DNA from 3 places in the Paenibacillus sp. FSL H8-0548 genome. Region 1 is predicted to be linked to each of the others. Evidence: riboswitches for the same ligand, from Rfam matches in the RefSeq annotation. Region 1 holds a riboswitch; each other region holds the start of a gene.
What was found. Region 1 has a riboswitch for thiamine pyrophosphate ahead of MHI37_RS13870 (ABC transporter substrate-binding protein). Riboswitches for the same ligand answer to the same signal wherever they lie in the genome.
Positions count from the first base shown of each region.

Region 2: it holds a riboswitch for thiamine pyrophosphate, as region 1 does, so the genes downstream of both, MHI37_RS07810 (acetylornithine deacetylase) here and MHI37_RS13870 (ABC transporter substrate-binding protein) in region 1, are expected to answer to the same signal.
Region 3: it holds a riboswitch for thiamine pyrophosphate, as region 1 does, so the genes downstream of both, thiM (hydroxyethylthiazole kinase) here and MHI37_RS13870 (ABC transporter substrate-binding protein) in region 1, are expected to answer to the same signal.

Region 1 covers NZ_CP152049.1:3,337,164-3,345,198, forward strand. Annotated here, with positions in the region: gene MHI37_RS13860 (endospore germination permease) at 1-1,045, shown strand, start outside; gene MHI37_RS13865 (glycosyltransferase) at 1,280-2,704, shown strand; TPP riboswitch at 2,765-2,873, shown strand; gene MHI37_RS13870 (ABC transporter substrate-binding protein) at 3,047-4,072, shown strand; gene MHI37_RS13875 (MTH1187 family thiamine-binding protein) at 4,132-4,434, shown strand; gene MHI37_RS13880 (ABC transporter permease) at 4,424-5,197, shown strand; gene MHI37_RS13885 (ABC transporter ATP-binding protein) at 5,201-5,998, shown strand; gene MHI37_RS13890 (TatD family hydrolase) at 5,998-6,816, shown strand; gene MHI37_RS13895 (glucosaminidase domain-containing protein) at 6,947-7,726, shown strand.
Region 2 covers NZ_CP152049.1:1,837,296-1,845,330, reverse strand. Annotated here, with positions in the region: gene tenA (thiaminase II) at 1-608, opposite strand, end outside; gene MHI37_RS07810 (acetylornithine deacetylase) at 612-1,907, opposite strand; TPP riboswitch at 1,979-2,088, opposite strand; gene MHI37_RS07805 (helix-turn-helix domain-containing protein) at 2,145-4,385, opposite strand; gene MHI37_RS07800 (extracellular solute-binding protein) at 4,484-6,097, opposite strand; gene MHI37_RS07795 (carbohydrate ABC transporter permease) at 6,138-7,013, opposite strand; gene MHI37_RS07790 (ABC transporter permease subunit) at 7,026-7,928, opposite strand.
Region 3 covers NZ_CP152049.1:4,555,569-4,563,603, reverse strand. Annotated here, with positions in the region: gene MHI37_RS20005 (serine hydrolase domain-containing protein) at 1-581, shown strand, start outside; gene thiD (bifunctional hydroxymethylpyrimidine kinase/phosphomethylpyrimidine kinase) at 681-1,499, opposite strand; gene thiM (hydroxyethylthiazole kinase) at 1,499-2,305, opposite strand; TPP riboswitch at 2,445-2,547, opposite strand; gene MHI37_RS19990 (DUF1273 domain-containing protein) at 2,627-3,184, shown strand; gene MHI37_RS19985 (response regulator) at 3,218-4,822, opposite strand; gene MHI37_RS19980 (sensor histidine kinase) at 4,852-6,576, opposite strand; gene MHI37_RS19975 (sugar ABC transporter substrate-binding protein) at 6,918-8,035, shown strand, end outside.

The DNA.
Region 1 (8,035 bases):
TTTGATCGGCAGTACGCCTTTGTTTGAACTAGGCATCAAGGCTAAGCAGGACGCATGGATCGCGATGATATTGGCTGCAATTGCCGGTCTGCTGCTGGCTGTGATGTATGTTCACATCCAGAAGCGTTCTCCGGAGTCCGAGCTGGCCGAGCTGTATATTATGCATTTTGGACGCTATCTCGGAGGGTTTGTTGGACTTCTATACGCTTTATGGTTCGCGTATGAATCGATGCGCAATGTACGGGACGTCGGCGAGCTAACCGTGATGGCACTGCTTACCTCTACTCCGAGGTGGATAATTATGCTGCTCATCATTAGCGTTGCCGCATACACGGTCAGCAAGGGACTCGAAGTATTTGTACGCGTCGTGCAGCTGCTGTTTCCAATTGCGGCGATCAGCTATGGTTTTCTTCTCGTGCTGCTGTTCATTACTCGATTGCCCCAAATTACAAATTTGCTGCCGATTTTAGAAAATGGGTTGCTGCCTGTCATGAAGGTGGCCTTCCCCGATTTGCTGTCATTCCCCTTTGGACAAATGGTCGTTTTTTTCGTTTTTTGGAAGCATGTAAGTGAGAAGAAAATAATTGGCCGAGTGTCTTATTGGGCCTATATCTGCGTATCCGTTTTCCTTATTCTTATGAATGTGCTCACGCTGTGTGTTCTAGGACCAGAGCTTGCTGCTCTTACAGCGCTTCCGCTGCTTGAGGTTGTGCAATTGATTAGAATTGCTAATATTTTGGAGCGGCTGGACGTTACGGTGACGCTGCTTTTGTTTATTGGTCTTTATGTCAAAATGACTGCTATGTATATGGCATCAGTATTCACTTTCAAGGCCGTAACCGGTATAGCCTATCGTTATTGCGTGCTGCCCATAGGAATTGTTATTTACGGAGCTTCCTTTCTAGAGACGAACAATACATATCACATGTGGATTGGACTTGAAATTACGCTGAAGTTCGTTCCTATATTTCAAATTGTGTTGCCGCTGCTTATGCTCATTGTGGGTATTCGGAAAAAATATAAAAGCAGCATTGCGGCCGGGTAGTTAGCTTCCCGTTTTCACCGAAACGGAAGTGGTGACATATTTTAAAATATAGGAAAGTATCATTTCGTCATACTTTCTCTATATTTCTCCGGAATGAAACACGCCACCGCCATAAGGCCGGCGACAGCCGTTTCACCTTGAAATATAGGAAAGCTGCGTATATTTCACCGCGAAACGGGCTTGTGCCGCCGAAGGACTGCGTAAGCCGTTTACGCTCGCTTGAGGAGGATACGCGTGAGCGATGACAAATGCATAACAAGCATAGTTCTCGTTACTTGCAATGAGCTTGATTACACGAAGCAATGCGTAGAGAGCATACAGCGGCATACGGAACGAGGCTCCTATGAGCTTATTATTGTAGATAACGGATCGATTGATGGTACTGTGCAATGGGCCAAAAAACAAGGCGGCATTCTTGTGATTGATAACGGATGCAATGTCGGCTCCTCTAAGGGCTGCAATATAGGGCTTGCTGCGGCCTCAGGAGAGCTTCTTATGCTGCTCAATCACGATATGATCGTAACGCCAGGCTGGCTGGACGGATTAAAGCGCTGCTTGCGGAGTGATGATCGGATTGGAGCAGTTAGCCCTGTAACGAATTCAGACTCGTATTGGACAGCTATAACAGTTCCCTACAAGACGATAGAGGAAATGGAGCTATACGCTTGTGCACTGCATGCGCTTCCCGATAAAGCAAAGTGGGAGGAGTGCATCAAGCTGGTTAGCTATTGTCTGCTGATAAGACGAGAGGCATGGGAGCAGGCGGGGCCGCTGGACGAGAGCTTCGATATGAGCGATTTTGAAGTTGATGACTACAGCTTGCGGCTGCGGCTGGCAGGCTATAGGCTAATGCTCGGTGGAGATACGTTCATACATTCGAGCGGGGAAAATACTGCGAGCTCCGCAGATCCAGCAGAGTTCCAGGAGAGATTTAAGGGGAATAGTAAAGTTTTTATGAGGAAATGGGGCTTTTATCCAAGTGATATAACGTTTATGCGCAAGGACATTAGTACAGTCATTCAGCGGGAATCCCATGAATATAAAAGGAAAGCCTGCTCGATCATGGAGCTTGGCTGCGGCTGCGGAGCTGCAGCTCTTTATTTGAAGAAGCCATTTCTTACGGCAAGATGGTACGGCGTGGAGCAAAATGAGCTGGCCGCGACAATTGCTGAAACTTCAGGAATGACCGTATTCCGCTCTAGTGAGCCGGAGGACTGGCTGCTGCCAGCAGAGGGGCTGGATGGCATCATCGTCAGTGATGCACATACTTACGGATCACCGGAGACGATGAAGCGGCTAGTTAGCCTGCTTAGGCCGGGCGGCTGGGTGGTTGGCTGCTTCGCGAACCGGCTTTATTTTGGCAATATCAGAAAATATTTAGATCCTATGAATGCAGAGGCGCAGCGCCAGGCAAGTATGCAATATACGACTCAGCAGCTCAACAAGCTTTACTTAATAGCTGGTTTTACTTTTGTGAAGGTGACGCCTACTGAGAACAAACCGCAGGAGGAGCTTGCTTATATTGGCCAGTTGGAGCAGCTCGCGGATGGGGTCATGGCAAGGGAGCTTACGGCCGACTATTTGCTGGCGTTTGGACGAATGCCTTATGCAGCCGAGGAACAGGGATGTCGTGAACATGAACCTATCTATCGGGACTAAAATTAAAAAATGAATTTGACTGTTTAAAAAAATGTCTGTATATTTACAGTGACATACAACTTAATAGTATCCGGGAGCTAGGAGCACCTAGCTGAGAGGAAAACTAATCTGTTTTCGACCGTACCTGATCTGGATAATGCCAGCGTAGGGACATAAGCTCTGTTGATAGGCATGCTCGATCAAAACGATCTAGACTTTGCCTGCAACAGCCAGCTGCGCAGCCAATGACATGGCGTCCTCCGAATCAGGAGGGCGTCTTTTTCTTTATTTTGCTGATCCGGATACTAATGAGGCATCGTCACCAGATACAAATTGAGGCAGTGAGAGGGGAACAAGGAGAACATGAAGCAGAGGAACGCAAGACAATTATCATGGAAGAGTGCCATGGCTATGCTCGTGCTCGTATTGGCGCTGGCAGGCTGCGGAGCAAATAACAATACGGCGCCGCAAGAAGCGGGAGCGGACAAGCCGCTTGCGAAGGTGCAGGTTGTGCTGGACTGGACGCCAAATACGAATCATACCGGACTTTATGTAGCTAGAGATAAAGGTTTTTTTAAGGAGCAGGGCTTAGATGTAGAAATTATTCAGCCCGGTCAAAGCGGTGCAGACCAGATGGTGGCATCTGGAAAAGCGCAATTTGGCGTAAGCTATCAAGAGTCGGTGACGATGGCTAGAATCGCTGGCGTGCCGCTCGTTTCGATCGCTGCGGTCATACAGCACAACACCTCAGGTTTTGCATCCCCGCTTGCGAAAGGGATCGATTCACCGGAAAAATTTGAAGGCAAGACCTACGGTGGCTGGGGTGCTCCGGTCGAGGAGGCGGTCATTCAATCACTGATGCTGGAAAAGGGAGCAGACGTCAGCAAAGTGAATCTGATTAGCATCGGCGACAGCGATTTTTTCTCAGCGGTGAAGCGCGATATTGATTTTGCTTGGATTTTTTATGGATGGACAGGTGTGGAGGCAGAACTTCGCGGTGAGAAGATCAATATGCTTTATTTGACCGATTACAGCGATAAGCTGGATTATTATACACCTGTGCTAACGACCAGCGAAGCGCTGATTAAGGATCAGCCAGAGCTGGTCAAAGCGTTCACTGCTGCGGCTTCCAAAGGCTATCAGTATGCAATCAGCAATGCTGCGGATGCTGCAGAAATTTTAATGAAAGCAGAACCAGACCTCAATGCGGACCTTGTACGTGCCAGTCAAACGTGGCTCAGCTCCAAATATCAAGATGACGCGCCGCGTTGGGGCGAGCAGAAGCTTTCCGTTTGGGAAAACTACGCAAGCTGGATGTACGCGCACAAGCTGCTGGAGAAGGAGCTTGAAGCAGACAAAGCGTTCACGAATGAGTTTTTGCCTGAGTAAGAGCAGATGAAGCGGGTTTACCGCCTATGATAACAACGAAGAGAAAGAAGGAAACCATAGTGGCAAACGCACTAGTAAGCATTCAAATATTGCCGACAACACCAGGGGGAGAGAGCGTACTTCCTTATGTGGATCGGGCTATTGAAATCATTAAAGCAGCAGGAGTACCATACCGCGTTGCACCGCTTGAAACGACGATGGAGGGTGAGCTTAGTCATCTGCTAAGCGTCGTGCAGTCTATGAGCGAGGCGATGACGGAGATGGGCTGTCCGTCTGTTATTTCACAAATCAAAATTTACTACAATCCAGCCAATGGAGCTTCGATGGGCAGGCTGCTGGAGAAATATCCAGATGGGCAATAAGAAAAGCGCTTGGTCGAAAATATGGCCGCCAGCAGCGCTGATGATTTTGTTGCTGGCTTGCTGGCAGGCTTTATTGGAGCTAGGGCTATTTCAGGATTGGTTGCTTCCATCGCCCATATCCATTGTGGAGGAGGCCATTCGGATTTGGCCTCGGCTAATGGAGCATACAGAGGCAACTGTAACGCTAACTTTGTTAGGTTTTGCAGGAGGAACAGCGGTGGGCTTCGTGCTCGCCGCTTTGCTGCATTTAATTCCTGGCGTACGAGGGGCGGTATACCCGCTGCTCGTATTGTCGCAAAACGTGCCTATCATAGCGATTGCTCCAATTTTGACGATGCTGTTAGGCTGGGGGCTGCTGCCTAAAGTTCTGTTAGTTATTATGGTTTGTTTTTTTCCAGTAACGGTAGCTATGCTGAGCGGTTTAATGAACACGGATGCACAGCTTCGCAATTATTTGCAAATGATCGGCATTCGCAAATGGAAGCTGTTTTGGCGCTTGGAGCTTCCTCATGCTGTGGTTCATGTATTTTCCGGTTTGAAAATTGCAGCCTCATATAGTGTACTAAGCGCGGTTGTGGCGGAGTGGCTCGGTACCAATAAAGGGCTGGGTGCATTTATGCTGATCTCCTCCAAAGGCTTTCAGCCGGATCGTGTGTTTGCCGCAGTTATTATTATCGTTACGCTCAGCTTAACGTTATTTGGACTCATTACTTTGTTGGAGCGTCTCATTATTCGCTGGCGTCCAGAGAAAGGAGGGAGCTAGCGCATGAGCAATGACGAGCAAAATAAAAAGACTGCCCTTCAGGTGAACGGTATTCGGAAGCAATTTGGCAAAGGGAGCGCAAGCAAGGTAGTGCTTGGCGATTTATCCTTTTCTGTAGCAGACGGAGAATTCGTTTCGATTATAGGCCCGTCTGGCAGCGGAAAGACGACACTGTTTCAGGTTATTGGCGGCTTAGAGAGGCCATCAGAGGGTGAGATTTGGATTGATGGCAAGTTGGCGACGGGTGAGCGCGGACATATTGCGTATATGCCGCAGCAAGCGTCGCTGCTGCCATGGGAAACCGTTGCGGGAAATATTGAGCTGGCGCTTACTATATCCGGGGTTGATCGGAGAGCGGCGAAGGAGAAAACAATCGAATGGCTGGCGCGGATCGGCTTAGAGGAATATGCCAAAAGCTACCCGCATCTGCTCTCAGGAGGAATGCAGCAGCGCGTTTCCTTTCTCCGCGCCCTGCTCGCACCGCAGCGGCTGATGCTGCTGGATGAGCCGTTTGGCGCTTTGGACGCTCTAACCCGTGTGCAAATGCAGCAATGGCTGATGTCTATTTGGGAGAAAAACCGTAAATCTGTGCTGCTGGTAACACATAGCATAGAAGAAGCGTTGTTTTTATCGGATCGGATTATTGTGCTCTCAGCATCACCCGCTGTTATTTTGGAGCAATTTCAAATGCCATTTGAACGTCCACGCCACGAGTCGATATGGTCTGAGCCAAGCTTCATCGCACTTAAGCAGCGTATTTACGAGCTGCTGAGGCTCGGAACCGAGGGAGGAACGATTTGATGCCGAAGGCAATGGAGCAATTCTATATTGATTCACATGTGCATGTTGATTTATACGATGAACAGGAGCGGGATAAGCTGCTTATGAATGCCTTCGCTGAAGGAGTGGCAGCAGTAGTTGCAGTCTCGATGCATAGACCATCCGCCTTGGTAAACCATGAGCTGGCCATTCGCTACAAAGGCCGCGTGCATCCAGCCTATGGCTTTCATCCAGAGCAATCTATTCCAGATGAGGATGAGCTGGGCAAGCTCTTTGCATGGATCCGCTTGTGCCATGAAGCCGGTGAGGCGTTTGCTATCGGAGAAGTCGGTCTGCCCTATTATATGCGTATAGAGGCAGAGGAAGCGGAGCCCAAGGTGCCGTTTGATGAAAAGCCTTATTTAGTATTGCTGGAGCGCTTCATCGCACTTGCTGCCGAGCTTGATCGGCCCATTATATTGCATGCGGTATATGAGGACGCAAATAAAGCTTGCGATATGCTGGAGAAGCATGGTGTACATAAAGCACATTTTCACTGGTTTAAGGGCAGCGCAGATGTCATTGCACGAATGGCAGCGAGCGGCTATATGGTTTCGATTACGCCGGACGTAGCGTATGAGGAAGAAATTCGGCAGCTTGTGGAGCGATACCCGCTGGAGCAGCTGATGGTTGAAACAGATGGACCATGGCCATTCGAAGGACCGTATGCGGGTCAGCCAACGCGGCCTGCAATGGCTGCTGATGCAGCGAGGCATATAGCCGACATTAAGCAACTGCCAGCGGCATCAGTGGCTGAGCGGCTGCTTGCGAATACACGTCGTTTTTATGGAATTTCATAGAATTTGTATGATCGGCCTCAGTTCATACCTATTTGTCCCTTGCAAGTGGCGCCTTTCCTGCATACAAAGATAAGGACAGGTTTTTATTTTTAGTCTTATCTTAAAATATAGGGCAGAAGGGAGTCACAGGATGGCACAGCTGACAAGAAATCAATTTATCGCTTTATTGGCACCAACGGTTATTCGAATAAGACAAGAAGGCTCGACGATGTTTCCGTCTGTTCGATTGGCACAAAATCTGCTTGAAACCGGGGGTGTCATTCATTCCTGGTACAATTTAGGAGGCATTAAGGTTGGCAGCGGTAAAACGAATGCATTCTGGCATGGCGAAGCAGTCGTAAAGGGTACGTGGGAAGTGATTGATGGACGAAGCATAAATACGAGTGCAGCCTTCCGGGCTTACAAGAGCGTGTATCATTTTTATAAGGATTTGGATTTACTGCTGGCAACCCCGCGCTATGAGCGCGTTCGCAAGGCAGCAACGCCTGAGGGGCAAGCAGACATGCTCCTAGCTTGCGGCTATGCGACAGACCCGGCTTATTCCACTAAATTAAAGGCTATTATTTCGCAGTACAATTTAAAAAGATTTGACCCCTTGGGCAGTAAGCAGGTACCGAAGCCAGAAAAGCTGAAAGAGGCAGAGCTGGTCGTTGTTGTACATGACGGTCAAGTGATCTCGGATGGCTATTTGCTAAACGGAGTGACATGGGTACCAGCTAGGCTTCTTGGAGAAGCGCTTGGAGCGAAAATAGATTGGACTGGAACACAGGTGACGGTAAATGGAACGGCGCTTGATTCTATTTTGTCGGAAGCAACGGGCTATGTCCGAATTCGAGATTTGGCGGCAGAGGTAGAGCTTAGTGCAAGCTGGGATTCAGCTGCACGCGTAATCGTGCTTGCTAAGGTGTAGTCATTTTGACGGTCAAGTGTTGTTTGCAGAAGCACAATAAGAAAGCCAGCGGAGCTCCGCTGGCTTTCTTATTGTATAGGAAACTATGGATTCTCCGAACTTGTTGATAACGATGCTGCACGAGCAGCCGGAGAGCGGATAAAGAAAGCTAACGGAAGTCAGGGACGCTATTGTTGCATTTTTGGTTAGCTTCACATTTTAACGGAAATGAGAGACTTTATTCCGCAGAAATGAAGCGAGATCGGGCATGTAGGGTACAAATAGAGGCCCGTGTTTCCGTTAGAATCTTGAAACGGAAAATCAAGACGA
Region 2 (8,035 bases), 1.5 Mb from region 1:
TCAAGCTGCGCGAGCTCCCGCTCCGGCAAGCCTTCAGCGAGCCGATCCATAAGCTTTATCGTCCACTCCGTAAGCTCGCCGAAATCCTCCGAGCTGTACATTAAAATCCATTCCCGGTATAGCGGATGCTCAAGCGCTCCTGGATATTTAGCAAACGTCGTTCCAATCTCGCAATAGCTCCACATGCATGGGAGCAGCGCAGCCACTACTTCAGCAAGCGAGCCCTGCGCCGCATCAAGCATATACTTCGTATACGCGATGGTTGTCGGTGCCGGCTTCGTTGCCTCCAGCTCATCACGGCTTATTCCAAAACGCTCAGCGTACTGGCGATGCAGCTCCATCTCCACATTCAACGTAGAATGCAGAAGCTCCGCAAGCTTGCTCATCGTCTCCAAATCACGTGCCTTTATGCTGCCTAGTGCGAACATTTTGGCATAATCGATCAAATACACATAATCCTGTTTCATATAATAAATGAACCGCTCAAGCTCAAGCGTCCCTTCTCTGAGCCCCTTCAAGAACGGATGCGCATGACAGCTTTCCCATATCGGCTGAACCACGCGGTACAGCCTCTCACTAAAACGCTCCACTGCTGCTTCACTTCCCATTAGTTAGTTGACCTCGCTTTCCGGCTTTGCTTGATTGCACCACTCCGCAATGAAAGCAATCATGACCTTTGCATATTCCACAAGCTCGCGAACGTCGATGCTTTCATCGACGGCGTGAGCATGGCGAAGCTCCCCTGGTCCATAGATTACGGTAGGTATACCCGCTCTTCCGATCCAGCCTGCATCCGTCACGCTTGGGCTCATGCCAATCGTCGGAGCAGCACCGAGCTGCTTCGTGTGAGCTGCGGCAAGTGCTTGCAGCCCATCTTCATTCGTGTCCAGCGTCAGCGAAGGAAATATTTCTCCTTGCTCCTCTATCATTGAACGGCCACCCCAGCGAAAAGACGGCGGATGCTTGCGAAGCCACGGATCAGCTTCAGCAACCTTTAGCAGGTGACTTTCAATTTCTGCAGCTACTGATTCGTAATCCTCGTCAGGGTAGAAATGAACCGTTATCCATAACGCACAACGGTCGGCAATAAATGCCGCATGACGGCCGCCTTCAATGACCGCCGGATTAATCGTATTGGAGCCCGCTGGAAAGTCTGGATAAGACTTCGTCACTGCCCAGTGACGCTCCAGCTCCTGTAGTCCTTCAATCAGCTTGACCATTTTCTCTATCGCACTGGCTCCTTGTACGCCGCCGCCCGCATGAATCATCCGCGATCGCATACCGTCATGATAGGTGACCGGACTTTGCACGGTCACCCAGCCGGTAATGACGCCGCCTTGTCCTTGAATAGCCATTTCGCTTGTATCAGCGACAATCGCAAAATCCGCGCTGCAGCCCCGTTCCATGCAAGCTCTCGTTCCAGCTTCCCCGGCTTCCTCGCCAATGACCGATTGAAACAGCAGATCCCCTTTTAACTCTACTCCAGCCTCGTTCAGCAGCTTAATCGCAAATAATAATGCTGCGACTCCGCCCTTCATATCCGCTGTGCCTCGCCCATAAGCTCTGCCGGCCTCAACCGTCAGCTCGAACGGGTTACGCTGCCATTTCCCACTGTCACCTACCTCAGCAACATCGATGTGGCCATTCAGCAGCAAGCTGCGGTAGGACTCGCGCTGTGAGCCGCGTTTAAGGCCCGTTACGTTTGGATCACCGGGATAAACCTCCCACAGCTCCGTCTCAAATCCGCTTGCTCGAAGCTGCTCTTCCACAAACTGCTGTGCCTTCATCGTGTTACGCGCCGGAGGGCTGACTGTCGGATAAGCGATCAGCTTCGATAGCAGTGCAAATAGCTCCTCCTGCCTCTCCTCTGCCTCTTGCTGCAGCCTTGCAATTAAACTTTCCTGCATCGTTTTTGCTTCCCCTTTTCATGAGAAACAGGTGTGGGCAATAGAAAAAACCATTCGAGAATACACGAATGGTTACGATTCGATACGTTCTCTACGCCAGCATTACCTGGTTCAGATTAACGGTCAGGGACAAACGGTCCCAATCTCAGCCGGACTAAATCCAGCACCCGTACTCCATATGAAGTTAAAACAACTATAGCCTACGCTTTTCCAAATGGCAATATGAAAATAAATAGACTACGTTCTCGCATCGCATGATTGTTTCCTATATTCGCCAGGCGTCACTCCGACGACCCTCTTGAATACCCGATTAAATGAAAAATAATGAAGATACCCTACTTGAATCGAAATATCTTGAATGAGATCATCCGTCGTCTTCAATAGCTGCTTGGCATGTGCAATACGTATACGAGTCAAATAATCAACAAAATTCTCGCTGAATTCATCCTTGAACAATCTACTTAAATAGCTTTGGTTGATGTTGAATCGATCACTAAGCAGCTGCAGGGATAGATCCGGATCATTAAAGTTTTGCTCGATATATTCTTTTATTTCATGTATTAACTCTTGACTGATGCGACCGACCCGGAGCTTCTCCATCTGCTCAGTTGCCGAGCCTAACAAAGCAATAAAAGCTTCACGCAAGTCATCAACGGAATCAATTGATTTCAATTCGCGGTTCAATTCCGTCATGGTACGATTCCAAATCTCTTGATAGGGCGTAGGAAGCTCCGAGACCTCTTTAGATATATGGAAGATCATAAAGTTCAGTAAATTAACGATATCCTGGAGTTGAAAATACTTGCTCTGTACAACCTCCATTAATTGTATAAAGCTGCTTTTCCAGGCCGCGTTACGATGCTTGAATGACTCCGCAATATCTCTTATAAGCTGCAGCTGCTCGAACATCCCCGAATGAACATTGTCTTCCAGCTCCCAATAAGCAATAACTCTGTTTCCTCCAACCGAGGTTTTATAGGATAATGCTTCTTCTGCTTCATCGAAGGATTGCGCAGCATCCGTCAGCTCGCTCACCGCCGAACCCATTCCAATCGAAACGGAATAGTCAAGATTCTCCTTAATCCATATTCTAATCTTGTTGCCTATCTCACTTATACTCGTGTTTGTCAGCTCATGTTCACCGTTCATCTGAATTAACATGGTCAGTCGACCATTCTCCAGCCACTCCGCCCATACATAGGCATTTCTGGATTCAGCAATTTCCTCCACTACATTAGACATCACATATTTAATTAAATACTGATCACGCGAGCTATAAACATTGCAGAAATCACTATATTTATCAATTTCAATTATACCTATGTGGAAGTTTTTACCATGTACTAACTTATTGAAAAAAAGAAACTGTTTCTCGCTTTGTGCCGAATCCATCAGTTGTTCTCCGCTAATGAGCTCGATAAAAAACTGTTTCCTTCGATACAGAGCATTCTCTTTATTCACATCACTATATTGATTAGCTAGTTCAATCAGATGATTGACCGCTTTATCAATAAAGCGCGGATTATCGTTAAGTATATCGGGAAGCTCGCCCGATTTTGATTTTATGTATTGCGTGATTCCGCTCATCATGCTGTCGATCGGAGAGGTATATTTTCTGGCCAAATAAATAATAACTACCGTTGCAAATAATATGGAGATAATTCCCAAAGCAACCCAACCATAATATAGGTTTGTAACAATGCCGTAATTGAATTTATCCTTTATCCCATTACGAATTTCCCAGTTCGTATAATCGGAATGAAAAGAGGATATAGGGTCGCTATTATCTCCAGCGACATCAACAATGGCTTGGCCCTTCTGGTCATACACAGTCGTAATGCTAACGTTTTGGGTGTTCATATCCTGAACCATCTTCTTGATGGCACTTGTGGAAACATTTACAACAAGTAAGCCGCTAGGATTGGAAAGCAGCGGTATCTTCATGACTAAGGAAACAACAGGATAAGAGTCTGACTTCGTTAAAAATAATTGATAAGGCCTACTCCCCGTCCATTCATGCGGTATATCACCTGCTAGCAATTGATTTACGAATGCATGATCACCGAAGCTGTCCAAGGAAAGTGAGGCGCTGGTGCTCAGCACTTTCTGATCTGCGGTACGCACCATATAGATGGAGCTAATTAATGGAAAATCAATCATAAAAGCATTAAACTTAGTGGACAATCGTCTCTCGATAATATATGGGTTGCTATCCTCATCATCGTCCAATTGATACAAAAACCTTTTCAAATCTTTATTATTGTTGATTTCTCCAATCATTAGCCGTTCAATATTTTGAAGGGAAGACTCGATTTGCTGTGTCACATACTTCGCATAATTTTCACTCGTATTCACCATTTGGCGTTCCATTACCTGGCTGATCGTCATATAGAACAGAAAGATGAGAAAACCGACTACGAGATAAAAGACAGGCAAATACGTAAAAAGCAATCGTTTGAACCATGATCTAGATTTCATATTCTCTACTCTATCCCCCCAAAAGTAAACGATTACATAATATAATGACTCTATCGGTAGCCATAGTGCGCTACCGATAGAAAAGGTCTATTTATATCTTAAAAACTCATATCGTATAGATCCTTGGTAAAGACCCAAGTATCCTTATTTTCTTTGTACCAATTGGCATAAAACTCCTCAACCTTCTGGCCATCGGATTTTTTCCAGATTGATTTGGCATCCTCCACAGCTTTGTCCACAGTCACCTTACTGCCGCCGACTATCGCTCTGCTCCATATATCTGAGATCGGTTCATTCGCATTTGACACGATAAATTGAATATCCTCAGGAAGACCAGGCATATATTTAGTAATTTCAGGCAATGGTCGATCCTTGCTAATATAAAGCTTGTAAGCTTGCTCTAGTATAGCATATACTTCTTTGTCAAACGGATCGGATTGATCCAGATCATCCATATACTTCGTAAATTCATTAATAATATGCTGCGAGCCCAGCATACGGAAATCACCGAGCCAGCTCACTTCCTTCTCATACTTTTCCTGATCGATCGTTACTTCTTTCCCGTCTTCCATTTTATAATGGACGCCCTCTTGGCCGTATTTCAACGTATGAGCCATCGTCTTGCTGCTTAATAAATCCACATACTTCATGACCGATTGCGGATCATCCGCCTTAATATTAACAACACCTGTCATTTGGACCGGATCATTAAAATATGGGCTGAACTGACCAAATTCACTGCTTGGCAATGCAATGACAGCCAGCTTGGCACTCGGATTATTTTTTTTCAAGGTTTCATAATTATTATAAACCTGCAAAACATTCCCTGAATACCCAAACATCATCGTCTTGCCCTGTACAAAATCCTGCAGCGCTTTCTCGCCATTCTTGTCCGTTAAGAAATCCTTATCAACTAAACCTTCGTCAAACAATCTCTTCTTATAGCTCGTTGCGGCTGCGACACGATCCCAATCTCTTACGATTTCACCATTTTCGATAACCCAGGTTACATTCTGAAATGCTGTATTCATCCAGTCATAACCACTTAAATTTGTCGCGTAGCTGCCTTTGTTTTCACTTGCAAATCTCTTCATGACCTCGTAGGCATCTTCCATCGTTTCAGGAACTGGCAAGCCTAACGTATCAAGCTGATCCTGACGAATAAATAGATAGCCACCAGGGATATAACCAAGCAATCGCCCAAATTCATAAAGCTTGCCATCAGACTTCGTACCCAGCTGTCTTAGGAGTGGGAACTCATTCAAAAGCTCCTTATAGTCTGTACTGTACTGCTCAATGATATCGTCTATCGGCATAATCTGCTTCTGCAAGAACAGCTGATTGCGATAGCCGCCGTCATAATCCAAGATTAGGTCCGGCCCATCGCCTGCTGCAAGCAGCGCATTGAGCTTCTGAACAGATTCCCAACGTGGAACTGGGATGTATTTGACCATAACGGATTCGTTGATATATTCCGTCCATAGATTTTTTTCTGCAGTTCCGATTTCTGGTGGAATATTTCCTCGATCATACATCGATACCGTGATCGGCTTCGTTTGTTTTGCAGGTGCAGCCTCTTTATCACCGTTATTTACAGCCGGAGCCTTTGTTGCTGGCTCACTCTTATTATTAGTAGAGCAGCCTGCAAGCGCTAACGTGAATACGAGCACCATACTCATCAACATAACTAATGCATTTTTACGAGTTTTCAATATAAGAACCTCCCTATTTCTTCTATTATTTCATTTTTGATTAACCCTTAATAGCTCCAATCAACATTCCTTTAATAAAGTATTTCTGCAAAAATGGATACACAATCAGCATCGGTATGATCATCACGATAATGCCAGCTGCCTTTATGGATTCCGGTGTAATCGCGTTAAAATCATCAGGCGACAAATTGCCAATCTCTTGAAGTATAGACTGACTTTGAATCATCTGCTGCACCATTACAGCCAAATTGTACTTGTCTGTCGAATTAATAAAGATCAACATATTAAAGAATGAATTCCAATGGCCTACCCCATAGAACAATCCCAGCGCAACGATTACAGGTATGGACAGGGGCAAGAAAATACGGAATAAGATCGTCCACTCTCCGCCTCCATCCATTCGCGCCGACTCTACTAGCTCCTCAGGAATATTTGTGAAGAAGGTACGCATAACTAGCATGTTATACACACTCACAAGTCCAGGTATCCAGATCGCACCATATGTATCAATAAGCCCCAATGATTTCACCAGCAAGTAACCAGGAATTAATCCTCCTGAGAAAAGCATCGTGAAGACGATCGCTAGCGTAAAAAAGCGTCCGCCGTACATATAGCTTCGCGATAATGGGTATGCGCAAAATATAGTAAATATCAGATTAAGGCTAACACCTACAAGGGTGATCACAATACTATTCTTCAGCGCTGATACAATTCTAGTACCGACGATCAGCTTGTCATAGGCTTGATCGGTAAATCCTACGGGCCAAAGGCTTACAGCGCCAGAAATAATAGCAGACTGGTCACTGAACGATAGCGCAAGGAGATGAACCATCGGTAGAATGCAACTGGCCGCGAAGAAAATCAACAGGATGTTAATGACATTGCCAAATACTTTATCTGCAAAAGAATCTCTCAACCTCTATCACCCCTACCATAATCCATTGTTAAATCTCCGTGCGATCCCATTTGCTCCAAGTACTAGAATAAGACCGACGACTGATTCAAAAAAACCAAGTGCGGTAGCTAAACTAAATCGTCCTCCATTAATCCCAACCTTATAGTTCCAGGTGGAGATAACCTCAGAAATATTAGATACTACTGGGTTCTGCAGGATATACACCTGATCAAAGCCAACCTCCATAATGTTGCCAATCGATAAGATGAGTATGATGAAAATGACTGGCTGGATAGCCGGAAGCGAAATATGCCACATTTGCTTCAATCTGGACGCTCCATCTAGGCCCGCTGCTTCGTATAAGGACTGATCAACCGCAGAAAGCGCTGCCAAATAAATAATGGCTCCCCAACCTGCACCCTTCCAAATACCGGAACCGATAAAAATAGCAATCCACGATCCTGCATCGTAAAGAAACGGAAAGCTATCTCCAAATAATAGTTTAACTACATGATTAATAATCCCGTTTTCTTGCGCAAAAATAGTCATGATAATACCGCCGACGATAACCCAGTTTAGAAAATGCGGCAGGAATACAGCGGTCTGAATACTTTTCTTAAACCAACTGCTTCTTATTTCATTGATCATAAGTGCTACAAGAATAGGAAACGGAAAACCAATTACTAGCTGTAATATGCTTAGCATCAGCGTGTTTCGCAGTATGTTTAACATATTCGGGTTCGTAAATAACAGCTTGAAATTATCGAATCCGACCCATACACTCCCCCAGATCCCATCGGTAAAATTATAATTTTTGAAAGCGATGATGAGTCCGACCATTGGTGTGTATTTGAATACTAGGAAGTAAACAATGATCGGAGTAAACATAATGAACAAAGGGATATTAAGCTTAAATCTCCGATTGTAAAGGTTCATTTATAACCCCTTTCAAAACCAACTTATGGCTGCAGCCAAATCTAATTATTGGGAAAAATAGCCTGATGAGCAAGTAGCACATTTTTTTCGAACCACATTTTTTAACT
Region 3 (8,035 bases), 1.2 Mb from region 1:
GTGAGCAGGGTGTTTTAATAGAGGATGACAGGTATTACGGAATGGGCTGGATGAAGCGAGGGAATTCGATTTCTCATGATGGCGGGGTTGAAAATTTCCAATCTAATATGTTGATCGATGGGGACATCGGAATCGTGATTTTATTGAATAAAAATGATGCTTTTGTTTTTGGTGCCGAAGTTATGACTGAGGGTGTGCGGGCAATTATGGATGGTCAGGAGCCATCGCTTGAAGAGCTCCCAACCGCTAGCGGAGGCAGCTGGGCAATGCGGATAATTGGATTATTAATTATATTGTTCGTAATTCGATCCATTTATGTTGCTGCTGCTTGGAACAAGGTCTTTAAATACACGCACATATCGATTACGCTGCAGGCCGTTTCTATCGGACTTTTTCATCTCATTATTCCTGTATTTATATTGTTTGTGCTGCCAACGCTTCTACAAACGCCTTGGCAGCTGATGTTTGCCATGATACCGGGTATATCGCAGCTGGTGTATATGGCGTCCATTACTCTGCTAGCATTCGGAACAGCCAAATTAATGCTGCTTTTCAAGAGTATTAGCTTGAAGAAGGTTTGATTCCATTATCGGTCCCTTACCTGAGGAAGGAGCAGCCGTGTTGTTGTGCACATTTGGTGAACGCCAGGTGGTATTAGGTCTATTTTGCTATTATTAGCACTAGACCTGCTGCCCCGCCCGTAATCTGCGCTGATACGCAAAGTGATTCGTTGGACCATGTCCAGCACCAAAGCCAAGCTGATCTTCAATAGCGGCTTGAATGAAGGCTTTGGCTGTCACTATTGCTTCGTGTACGGATTTTCCTTGTGCGATCTCAGCGGTTGCGGCAGCAGAGAAGGTGCATCCAGTACCATGCGTGTGGACGGTGTTAATTCGAGTGCTCTCCAAATACTCGAAGCTTTGCCCATCGTAGATCAGATCGACAAGCGGCTCGCTTTCTTTGGTATGACCACCCTTAATGACGATATAACGAGAGCCCATTTGAAACAGACGTTTCGCTGCTTCCTCGCGGTCTTGAAGCGTACGAATGGGCATCCTTGCGAGCAGCTCAGCTTCAGGGATATTGGGTGTAGTGATGAGCGCAAGCGGCAGCAGATGCTTGATCAGGGATTGAATAGCTTCCTGCTGAAGGAGGGGGGAGCCGCCTTTGGCTACCATAACAGGATCAATAATTAGGTTCTGCCATTTATATTGTTTGATTTTGGCGGCGACGATCTCAATGATTTCTGTACTAAAGAGCATTCCCGTCTTAAGCGCGTCAGGCTCCAAATCCTCCCCGATGGCATTCAGCTGTCCACGAACGGCAGCAGCGTCCATGGGATAGACACCTTGAACACCGAGTGTGTTTTGCGCGGTTACAGCGGTAATGACAGACATGCCAAAGGCACCGAGCTCCTGAAAGGTTTTTAGATCGGCTTGGATGCCTGCGCCGCCGCCGCTGTCTGAGCCTGCTATGGTTAATGCTTTATATATTTTCATTATGCTTCCTCCTTAAATAGCTGCTTGAGTCTAGCTTCTCGCTTAAGTGTACAGGCAGATATGATTGACAATTGGTCAATAAATGCTGTTTGAAAGCTGCCGGGCCCTTGTTCCTTGCTCGCTTCATAAGCCTTCTCAGCAGCAAGGCCATAGAATGCTACTGCTTCGGCTGCTGCAACAACGCTGGCATTCACGCCGACGGCCAGAAATGCGCCAACTACTGAGCTTAGCAAGCAGCCTGCTCCGGTGATTTTGGTTAGAAGCGGATGGCCATTGCTAACGAGAAAGGTGACCTCGCCATCGGTAATAACATCCTCTTTGCCGGTAATGACAACGATACATCCGAGCTTGCGTGCTGTTATTTGCGCTAATGCGACAGTGTCACCATCCCCAGTGCCGGCGTCTACCCCCTTGATCGTCCAGCTCTCGCCAGCAATATGAGCGATTTCGGCAACGTTTCCTCTCAATACAGCAATCTTTACGCCCGCAATAATTTTGTGGGCGGAGGCGGTACGATAAGCTGTAGCCCCTGCTCCAACAGGATCAAATACGACAGGAACATGATGTTCATTGGCCGACTTACCGGCAATCAAGCAGGCTTGTACGATTTGCTCATCTAATGTGCCGATATTAAGGACAACGGCACTTGCCATTTTTGCGACATCGGCGACCTCCTCGTGGGCATAAGCCATAAAGGGAGATGCGCCTAAAGCAAGCAGCCCATTAGCGGTAAAATTGGCGACGACGATGTTGGTAATGTTGTGAATGAGTGGATTTTGCTCGCGAACCTTATTTAGAAAATTCATGTAATGGTTCCTCCTGATTGATTAGAGTAAGCTCTAATGACTGACTAGAAGAAGTATTTTCTCCAAAAATGAATAAGACCCGCTCATTTCCGAAGGGAAATGAGCGGGTCTTATTATCCAGCTAGGTTCTAAGCGCTTGGATGATCCTGCTCCACTTCCCTCCGCTGGAATGATCCAGATCAGGTTCCAAGGGTCCAGAGCATGCGCTCTATCTCAGCCGTTAAACTCCCCTAGTGAATAAAATATTCAATTTGTATTTTTTCTACTATAGCATACACTGGAGAGATGTAAACCATATTTATATGAAAAGGTGATATAACATTGAAAAATTTACTCGTTACCGGCTATCGTGCGCATGAGCTTAATATTTTCAGCCAGAAGCATGAAGGAATCGTTTATATAAAAAAAGCGCTGACCAGCAAGCTTATACCCTTCATTGAGGATGGACTGGAATGGGTCATTACCCCTGGTCAATATGGGGTTGATCTTTGGGCGTGCGAGGTGGTCATTGAATTAAAAGAAAAATATCCGCAGCTGAAGCTTTCTATTATTACGGCCTATAGCAATCAGGAAGAAAAGTGGAAGGACGATAAAAAAGAGTTTTACGAGCAGGTATTAAAAGGAGTCGATTATTATGCATCGATAAGCAATCAGCCGTATGACGGCATATGGCAGTTCACAGCACGGGACGAGCTGCTGTTCCGGAAGACGGATGGCATTTTGCTCGTTTATGATGAGGACGCAGGCGAGGGCAGCCCAAAGTTTTTCAAGCAAAAAGCGTTAAAGAAGCAGCAGGCAGAGGGCTATGAGTACATTAGCATCAGCTCGGAGGATATCCAAAGCATTGCTGACGATGACCGGCTTTATTCAGAGAATTAAAGAAGGCCGTAGAGAGGGGGAATTAACCCCTTCTCACCCAATCCGCTGCATGAACTCCCGAGGGGAGACACCTTCTACCTTTTTGAAAACCTTGCTGAAATAAAAGGAGCTCTCGAACCCGAGCTTCTGCGAAATTTCATATACTCGCCCTTCGCCGCGCAGCATCATTTCTTTGGCAGCCGCAATTTTGGTTTCGGTTATATATTCCACATAATTGATCTTAGCAATTTTGGAGAAAAGATGGCTTAAATAGTTCGGACTGAAGTTAAATACGTCAGCAACCTGATTTAGAGAAAGCTTCTGATTCAGATTTCTCTTAATGTAATCCTGTACGTTTTTGACCAGCTGTTCCTTGTAGCTTTGCTTTCTGGAGGATAGCAAATCACAGCAGCCATCGCGAAACTCGATCAGCCAGTCTACGATTCCGTCAATGGTATGCTTTCGGTAGAGAGCGCGATAGCCCTCCGGCTCCTTCTCAAAGATCTGCTCTACCATATTTTCTCCATCCGCAAGCAAAGAAGTAGCCATATATAAAACGTTGCAGGCTGCATCGGTTGCAGGCACAAGCAAGTCCGAGCGGCCCTCAAAGGTTTCGATTAACTTCGTTATAATAGCATGCAGCGTAGCGGTATCGATTTCTTCAAAGGCACGCCGTATTTCGGAGCGAGATTCGGAAAAATCGAACAGCACCGGTGTCTGACTGGCAATCTCAGCTTGGGAGAAAAAGACGAATCCATTTGCTTGCAGGGCAGCAGGTAGCACCTTTCGGGCAGCCACATAGCTTTCCCGAATGAAGTAAGGATCTTCAACCGCAAATCCGATCGCTCCTATGATGACAACATTGAAGTAACTATGCAGAACCATGGCCATACTGGCAAGCAGCTGTTGAATTTCCGGCATCCACTGCTGAGGATCTGTTGCGGTAACAGGCAGTGTAATGGCAAAGTTGCGCAGGTCGAGACTCGTTACATGGCAAGGCCTTACAGCCGACAAGGTATCTTTGGCCATTTGTACCGTACTGGAGCATAAGGCGACCAGCTTATCTCCCCGGGGAGGCACGGTATCTGGGCCTAATATGCGGCAGGTGCAAACGACATAGGCTGCTTCGGATAAATCGACAGCGAGATCTTCTTTTTGCAGAAGATACTGGTTTTTATTTTCAAACAAATTATTGTATAAACGGATAAAAAATTTATCCCGCTGCTCTTGCAAGGTGCTGCGATGAATCATCGCCGGATGAACGTCAGAGCTTTTGTAGTCTCCAATGATAGCAGTAACCTTCTTGATGGAGTTCTCCAGCGTCTGCGGTGTCAGGTCCAGCTTGACCAAATAATCTACAGCCTGTACCTTTATGGCGGCGTGTGCGTATTCAAACTCCTCATAGCTGGTCAGGATGATGAAAAGTGGAAGCCTGCCATGCTTTTCTCGCACGGATTCGGCAACCTCCAAGCCGCTTTTCACTGGCATTTTGATATCGGTTATCACAATGTCCGGCTGCAAGGATTCAATCATTTCTTCTTCCTGGGCGCCGTTATGTGCAATCCCGACAATTTCAATATTATACTTCTCCCATTTCAGCATGGACTGCAAACCGATACAGACCAAAGCTTCATCATCAGCGATCAGCAGCTTAATCATAGCCTTCACTCCCTGCCTATTTGGCTAAACTATTCCTTCGTAGGGAAGGGGACCAAAATGCTCATCCTCGTATAAACCCCCAGCTTGCTTTCAATAGACAGACCGTATTTGTCGCCAAAAGCGAGACGCAAACGCTCATTTACGCTTCGAAGCCCTATATTTTTCAATAAACCGTTCCCTTCAACTGCCTCGTCGGAGAGGATAGAGGAGATTTGCTCGTCAGGCATCCCGACTCCGTTATCTTCAATCGTTATTAAAATGTCTTTGCTTTCGCATTGGACAACCGAAACGGTGATATGTCCTCTGCCTTTGGGCTCAACCCCGTGAAAAATCGCATTTTCAACCAAAGGCTGCAAAGAAAAACGGGGAATAGGGGCCATAAGCAAGGCTTCGTCAGGAACCTTCATCTCCATGGTAATCGTGCTGCCGTAGCGGTATTTTTGAATGATAAAATAGTCGCCCAGCAAATCGAGTTCATCCTTCAGCTGCACTACTTTTCGAATATCCTTGGAAATGCTTCGCAAAAGTCTGGATAGGGAGGTAACCATTTCCGCAATGCCTGTGGCATTTTGAATAGTAGCCATCCATTTGACGGAATTTAAAGTGTTGTAGAGAAAATGAGGGCTAATTTGGTTTTGCAGCATACGGTATTCCAATTCCTGCTTCTGCTTCACGTCAGCCACCCGACTTTCCATTAAAACAACAATGTCCTGCGAGAGACGATTGATCCCTCTGCCCACATCTCCGAGCTCGCTGTTCCATTCAATATTTCGGTCCACGGTGAAGTAGCCTTGGGCAATTTTATCCATCCTTTTTTTCAGCTTTTCGACTGGAAGGCTGATCGTACGAGTCAGGTAAAGGGTAATAATGCCGCTTAGGATAATCACGAGAAAGCAGACTGAGATCGCAATAAATATCCAGATGTTAAATATTTTAGCAAGCTGCTTGTCGGATAAGGTCTGGGTAAGAATAACCCCTTCGCGAACCGGGTAGGACACTGCAATTTTCTCTTCTGCACCAGACTCAATGACACTCAAGACGGTTTGGGCTCCCGTGGGACTATCCTTTTGGTAGGCCCTCTCTTTGAAATCGGTCGATACCGGCGCAACCTTGCCATCCATAATTTCATAAGGCGTGTCGCCAAGCCTGAGCAATAACCGGGAATTTGCCGGCAAAGCGTAGCCTTTCAGCTTGTCGGTAACGACAGACGTGTTGGCAAGCAGATAGACCGTACCGATGCGGGAAGCTCCCGTGCCGTAAATCGGCCAAACGATAGGAATGCCGTCTGAACTCGAAAGGGGGTCGCGAACGACACGTCCCCATGCTTCCGCCGCATCCTGAGTAAGTCCGGTGAGCTTATCGATGTTATGGACATTTAACGAAGAAGAAAGACCGCCGGCATTGTCTACCTGAATAAATTTCCCTTTATGATCCGTAACGATCAGGCGACGGGCGTAGGCGTTGGAGGGATTAACCCGGAAAGCCTCCTGCATCGCAGTAAATACATCAACAGCATCCTTAGCGCTTGCCTGAGGTGATTCGAAATAATTGGCCAGCAGGGTATTGGTGCTTGAATTGGTACTGCAAACCATGGCTAAGGCGTAAAGGTTGAGCAAATCCTGATCTATAATGTGGGAAATGAGCTGTAAATTGAACTCGGTTGCCTGAATCGCTGTTTTGCGCTGAAAATAAGAAATCATCTCATAGCTGAAAAACGATAATAAGATGGCGATCAGCAAAGCAAAGATAGTCATAATGAGTATGATTCGGCTTTTTATGGTAGACTTTCTGTTCGTGTTAAACACTCCTTGTCAACAAACCCGATGATTAAAGCGTTTACAATTTATGATAGCATATCCTTCCAAGAGTTTGCAGAAGAGTTGATGTATAGGAGGAGAAAACAACCAATATTACATGTTTTGTGTATGATTTTACAGGTTTCATGTTGAGGGCCGACATAAACTAAACCAAATAATACATGATATGAGTTGGAAAATACATCCCATTTGGCTTCAAAAGCGATTAGAATTTGTCATAGGGTTCGGCAATCCCGAATCAACTGCAATATTATATGATGGAAAAGGGGAGTTATAAAATGAAGTTGAAAAGAGTGTTCAGCATCAGCTTGGCAACAATGTTTTCCCTGAGCATGATAGCCGCTTGCTCCGGTAATAACGGCAACAATAGCACTGCGCCGACTGCGGCTCCAACGACGGAAAGCACTGCAAGCGCTTCCGAAAAGCCTGCTGACAAACCTATCACGTTAAAATGGGCTTTATGGGATTGGGAAGCAACCGCGTACTATAAGCCTCTAATTGATGCTTACAAGGTGGAGCATCCAAACGTAACCATTGAATATGTTGACCTTGGCTCTACCGATTATATGACTATGCTGAGCACGCAGCTCTCCGGTGGTGCAGATCTGGATGTTCTAACGATCAAGGATATTCCTGGCTATGCCAATCTTGTGAAGCAAAATCATTTGGAGCCTCTGAAAGGGTTTATTTCTGAAAGTGGTATCGACACCTCTGCGTATGGCGGCACAGTAGAACAGATACAGGTAAATGATGAGGTTTATGCGCTTCCTTTCCGCAGCGATTTCTGGCTTATCTATTACAATAAGGATTTGTTTGACAAAGCAGGTGTCGCTTATCCTACAAATGATATGACACTTAACCAATATGATGAGATTGCCAGACAAATGACGGCAGGCAGCGGCGTAAACAAGGTTTATGGAGCTCACTACCATACTTGGCGCAGCGCAGTCCAACTGTTCGGTATTTTGGATGGTCAACATACGGTCGTTGAAGGAGACTATGATTTCCTAAAGCCTACTTATGAACGAATTCTGAAAGAACAGGATGACGGCATAGTCATGGATTATGCTACTCTGAAAACCTCCAGCACTCATTACTCAGGCGTGTTCTACAATAACTCGATTGCCATGATGAACATGGGAAGCTGGTTTATAGCGACGCAGATTGATAAAGTGAAAACTGGCGAGTCGGCAGCCACCAATTGGGGCATTGTGAAATACCCGCATCCGGATGGCGTAGAGGCTGGAACGACCCTCGGAACGATTACTTCGTTGGCGGTTAACAAAAAATCAGCTAACAAAGAAGCAGCGCTTGATTTTCTGGAATTTGTAACAGGTTCGGAAGGAGCAGCTGCAATTGCTGCAACAGGCACGATCCCTGCAATCAAAAACGATGA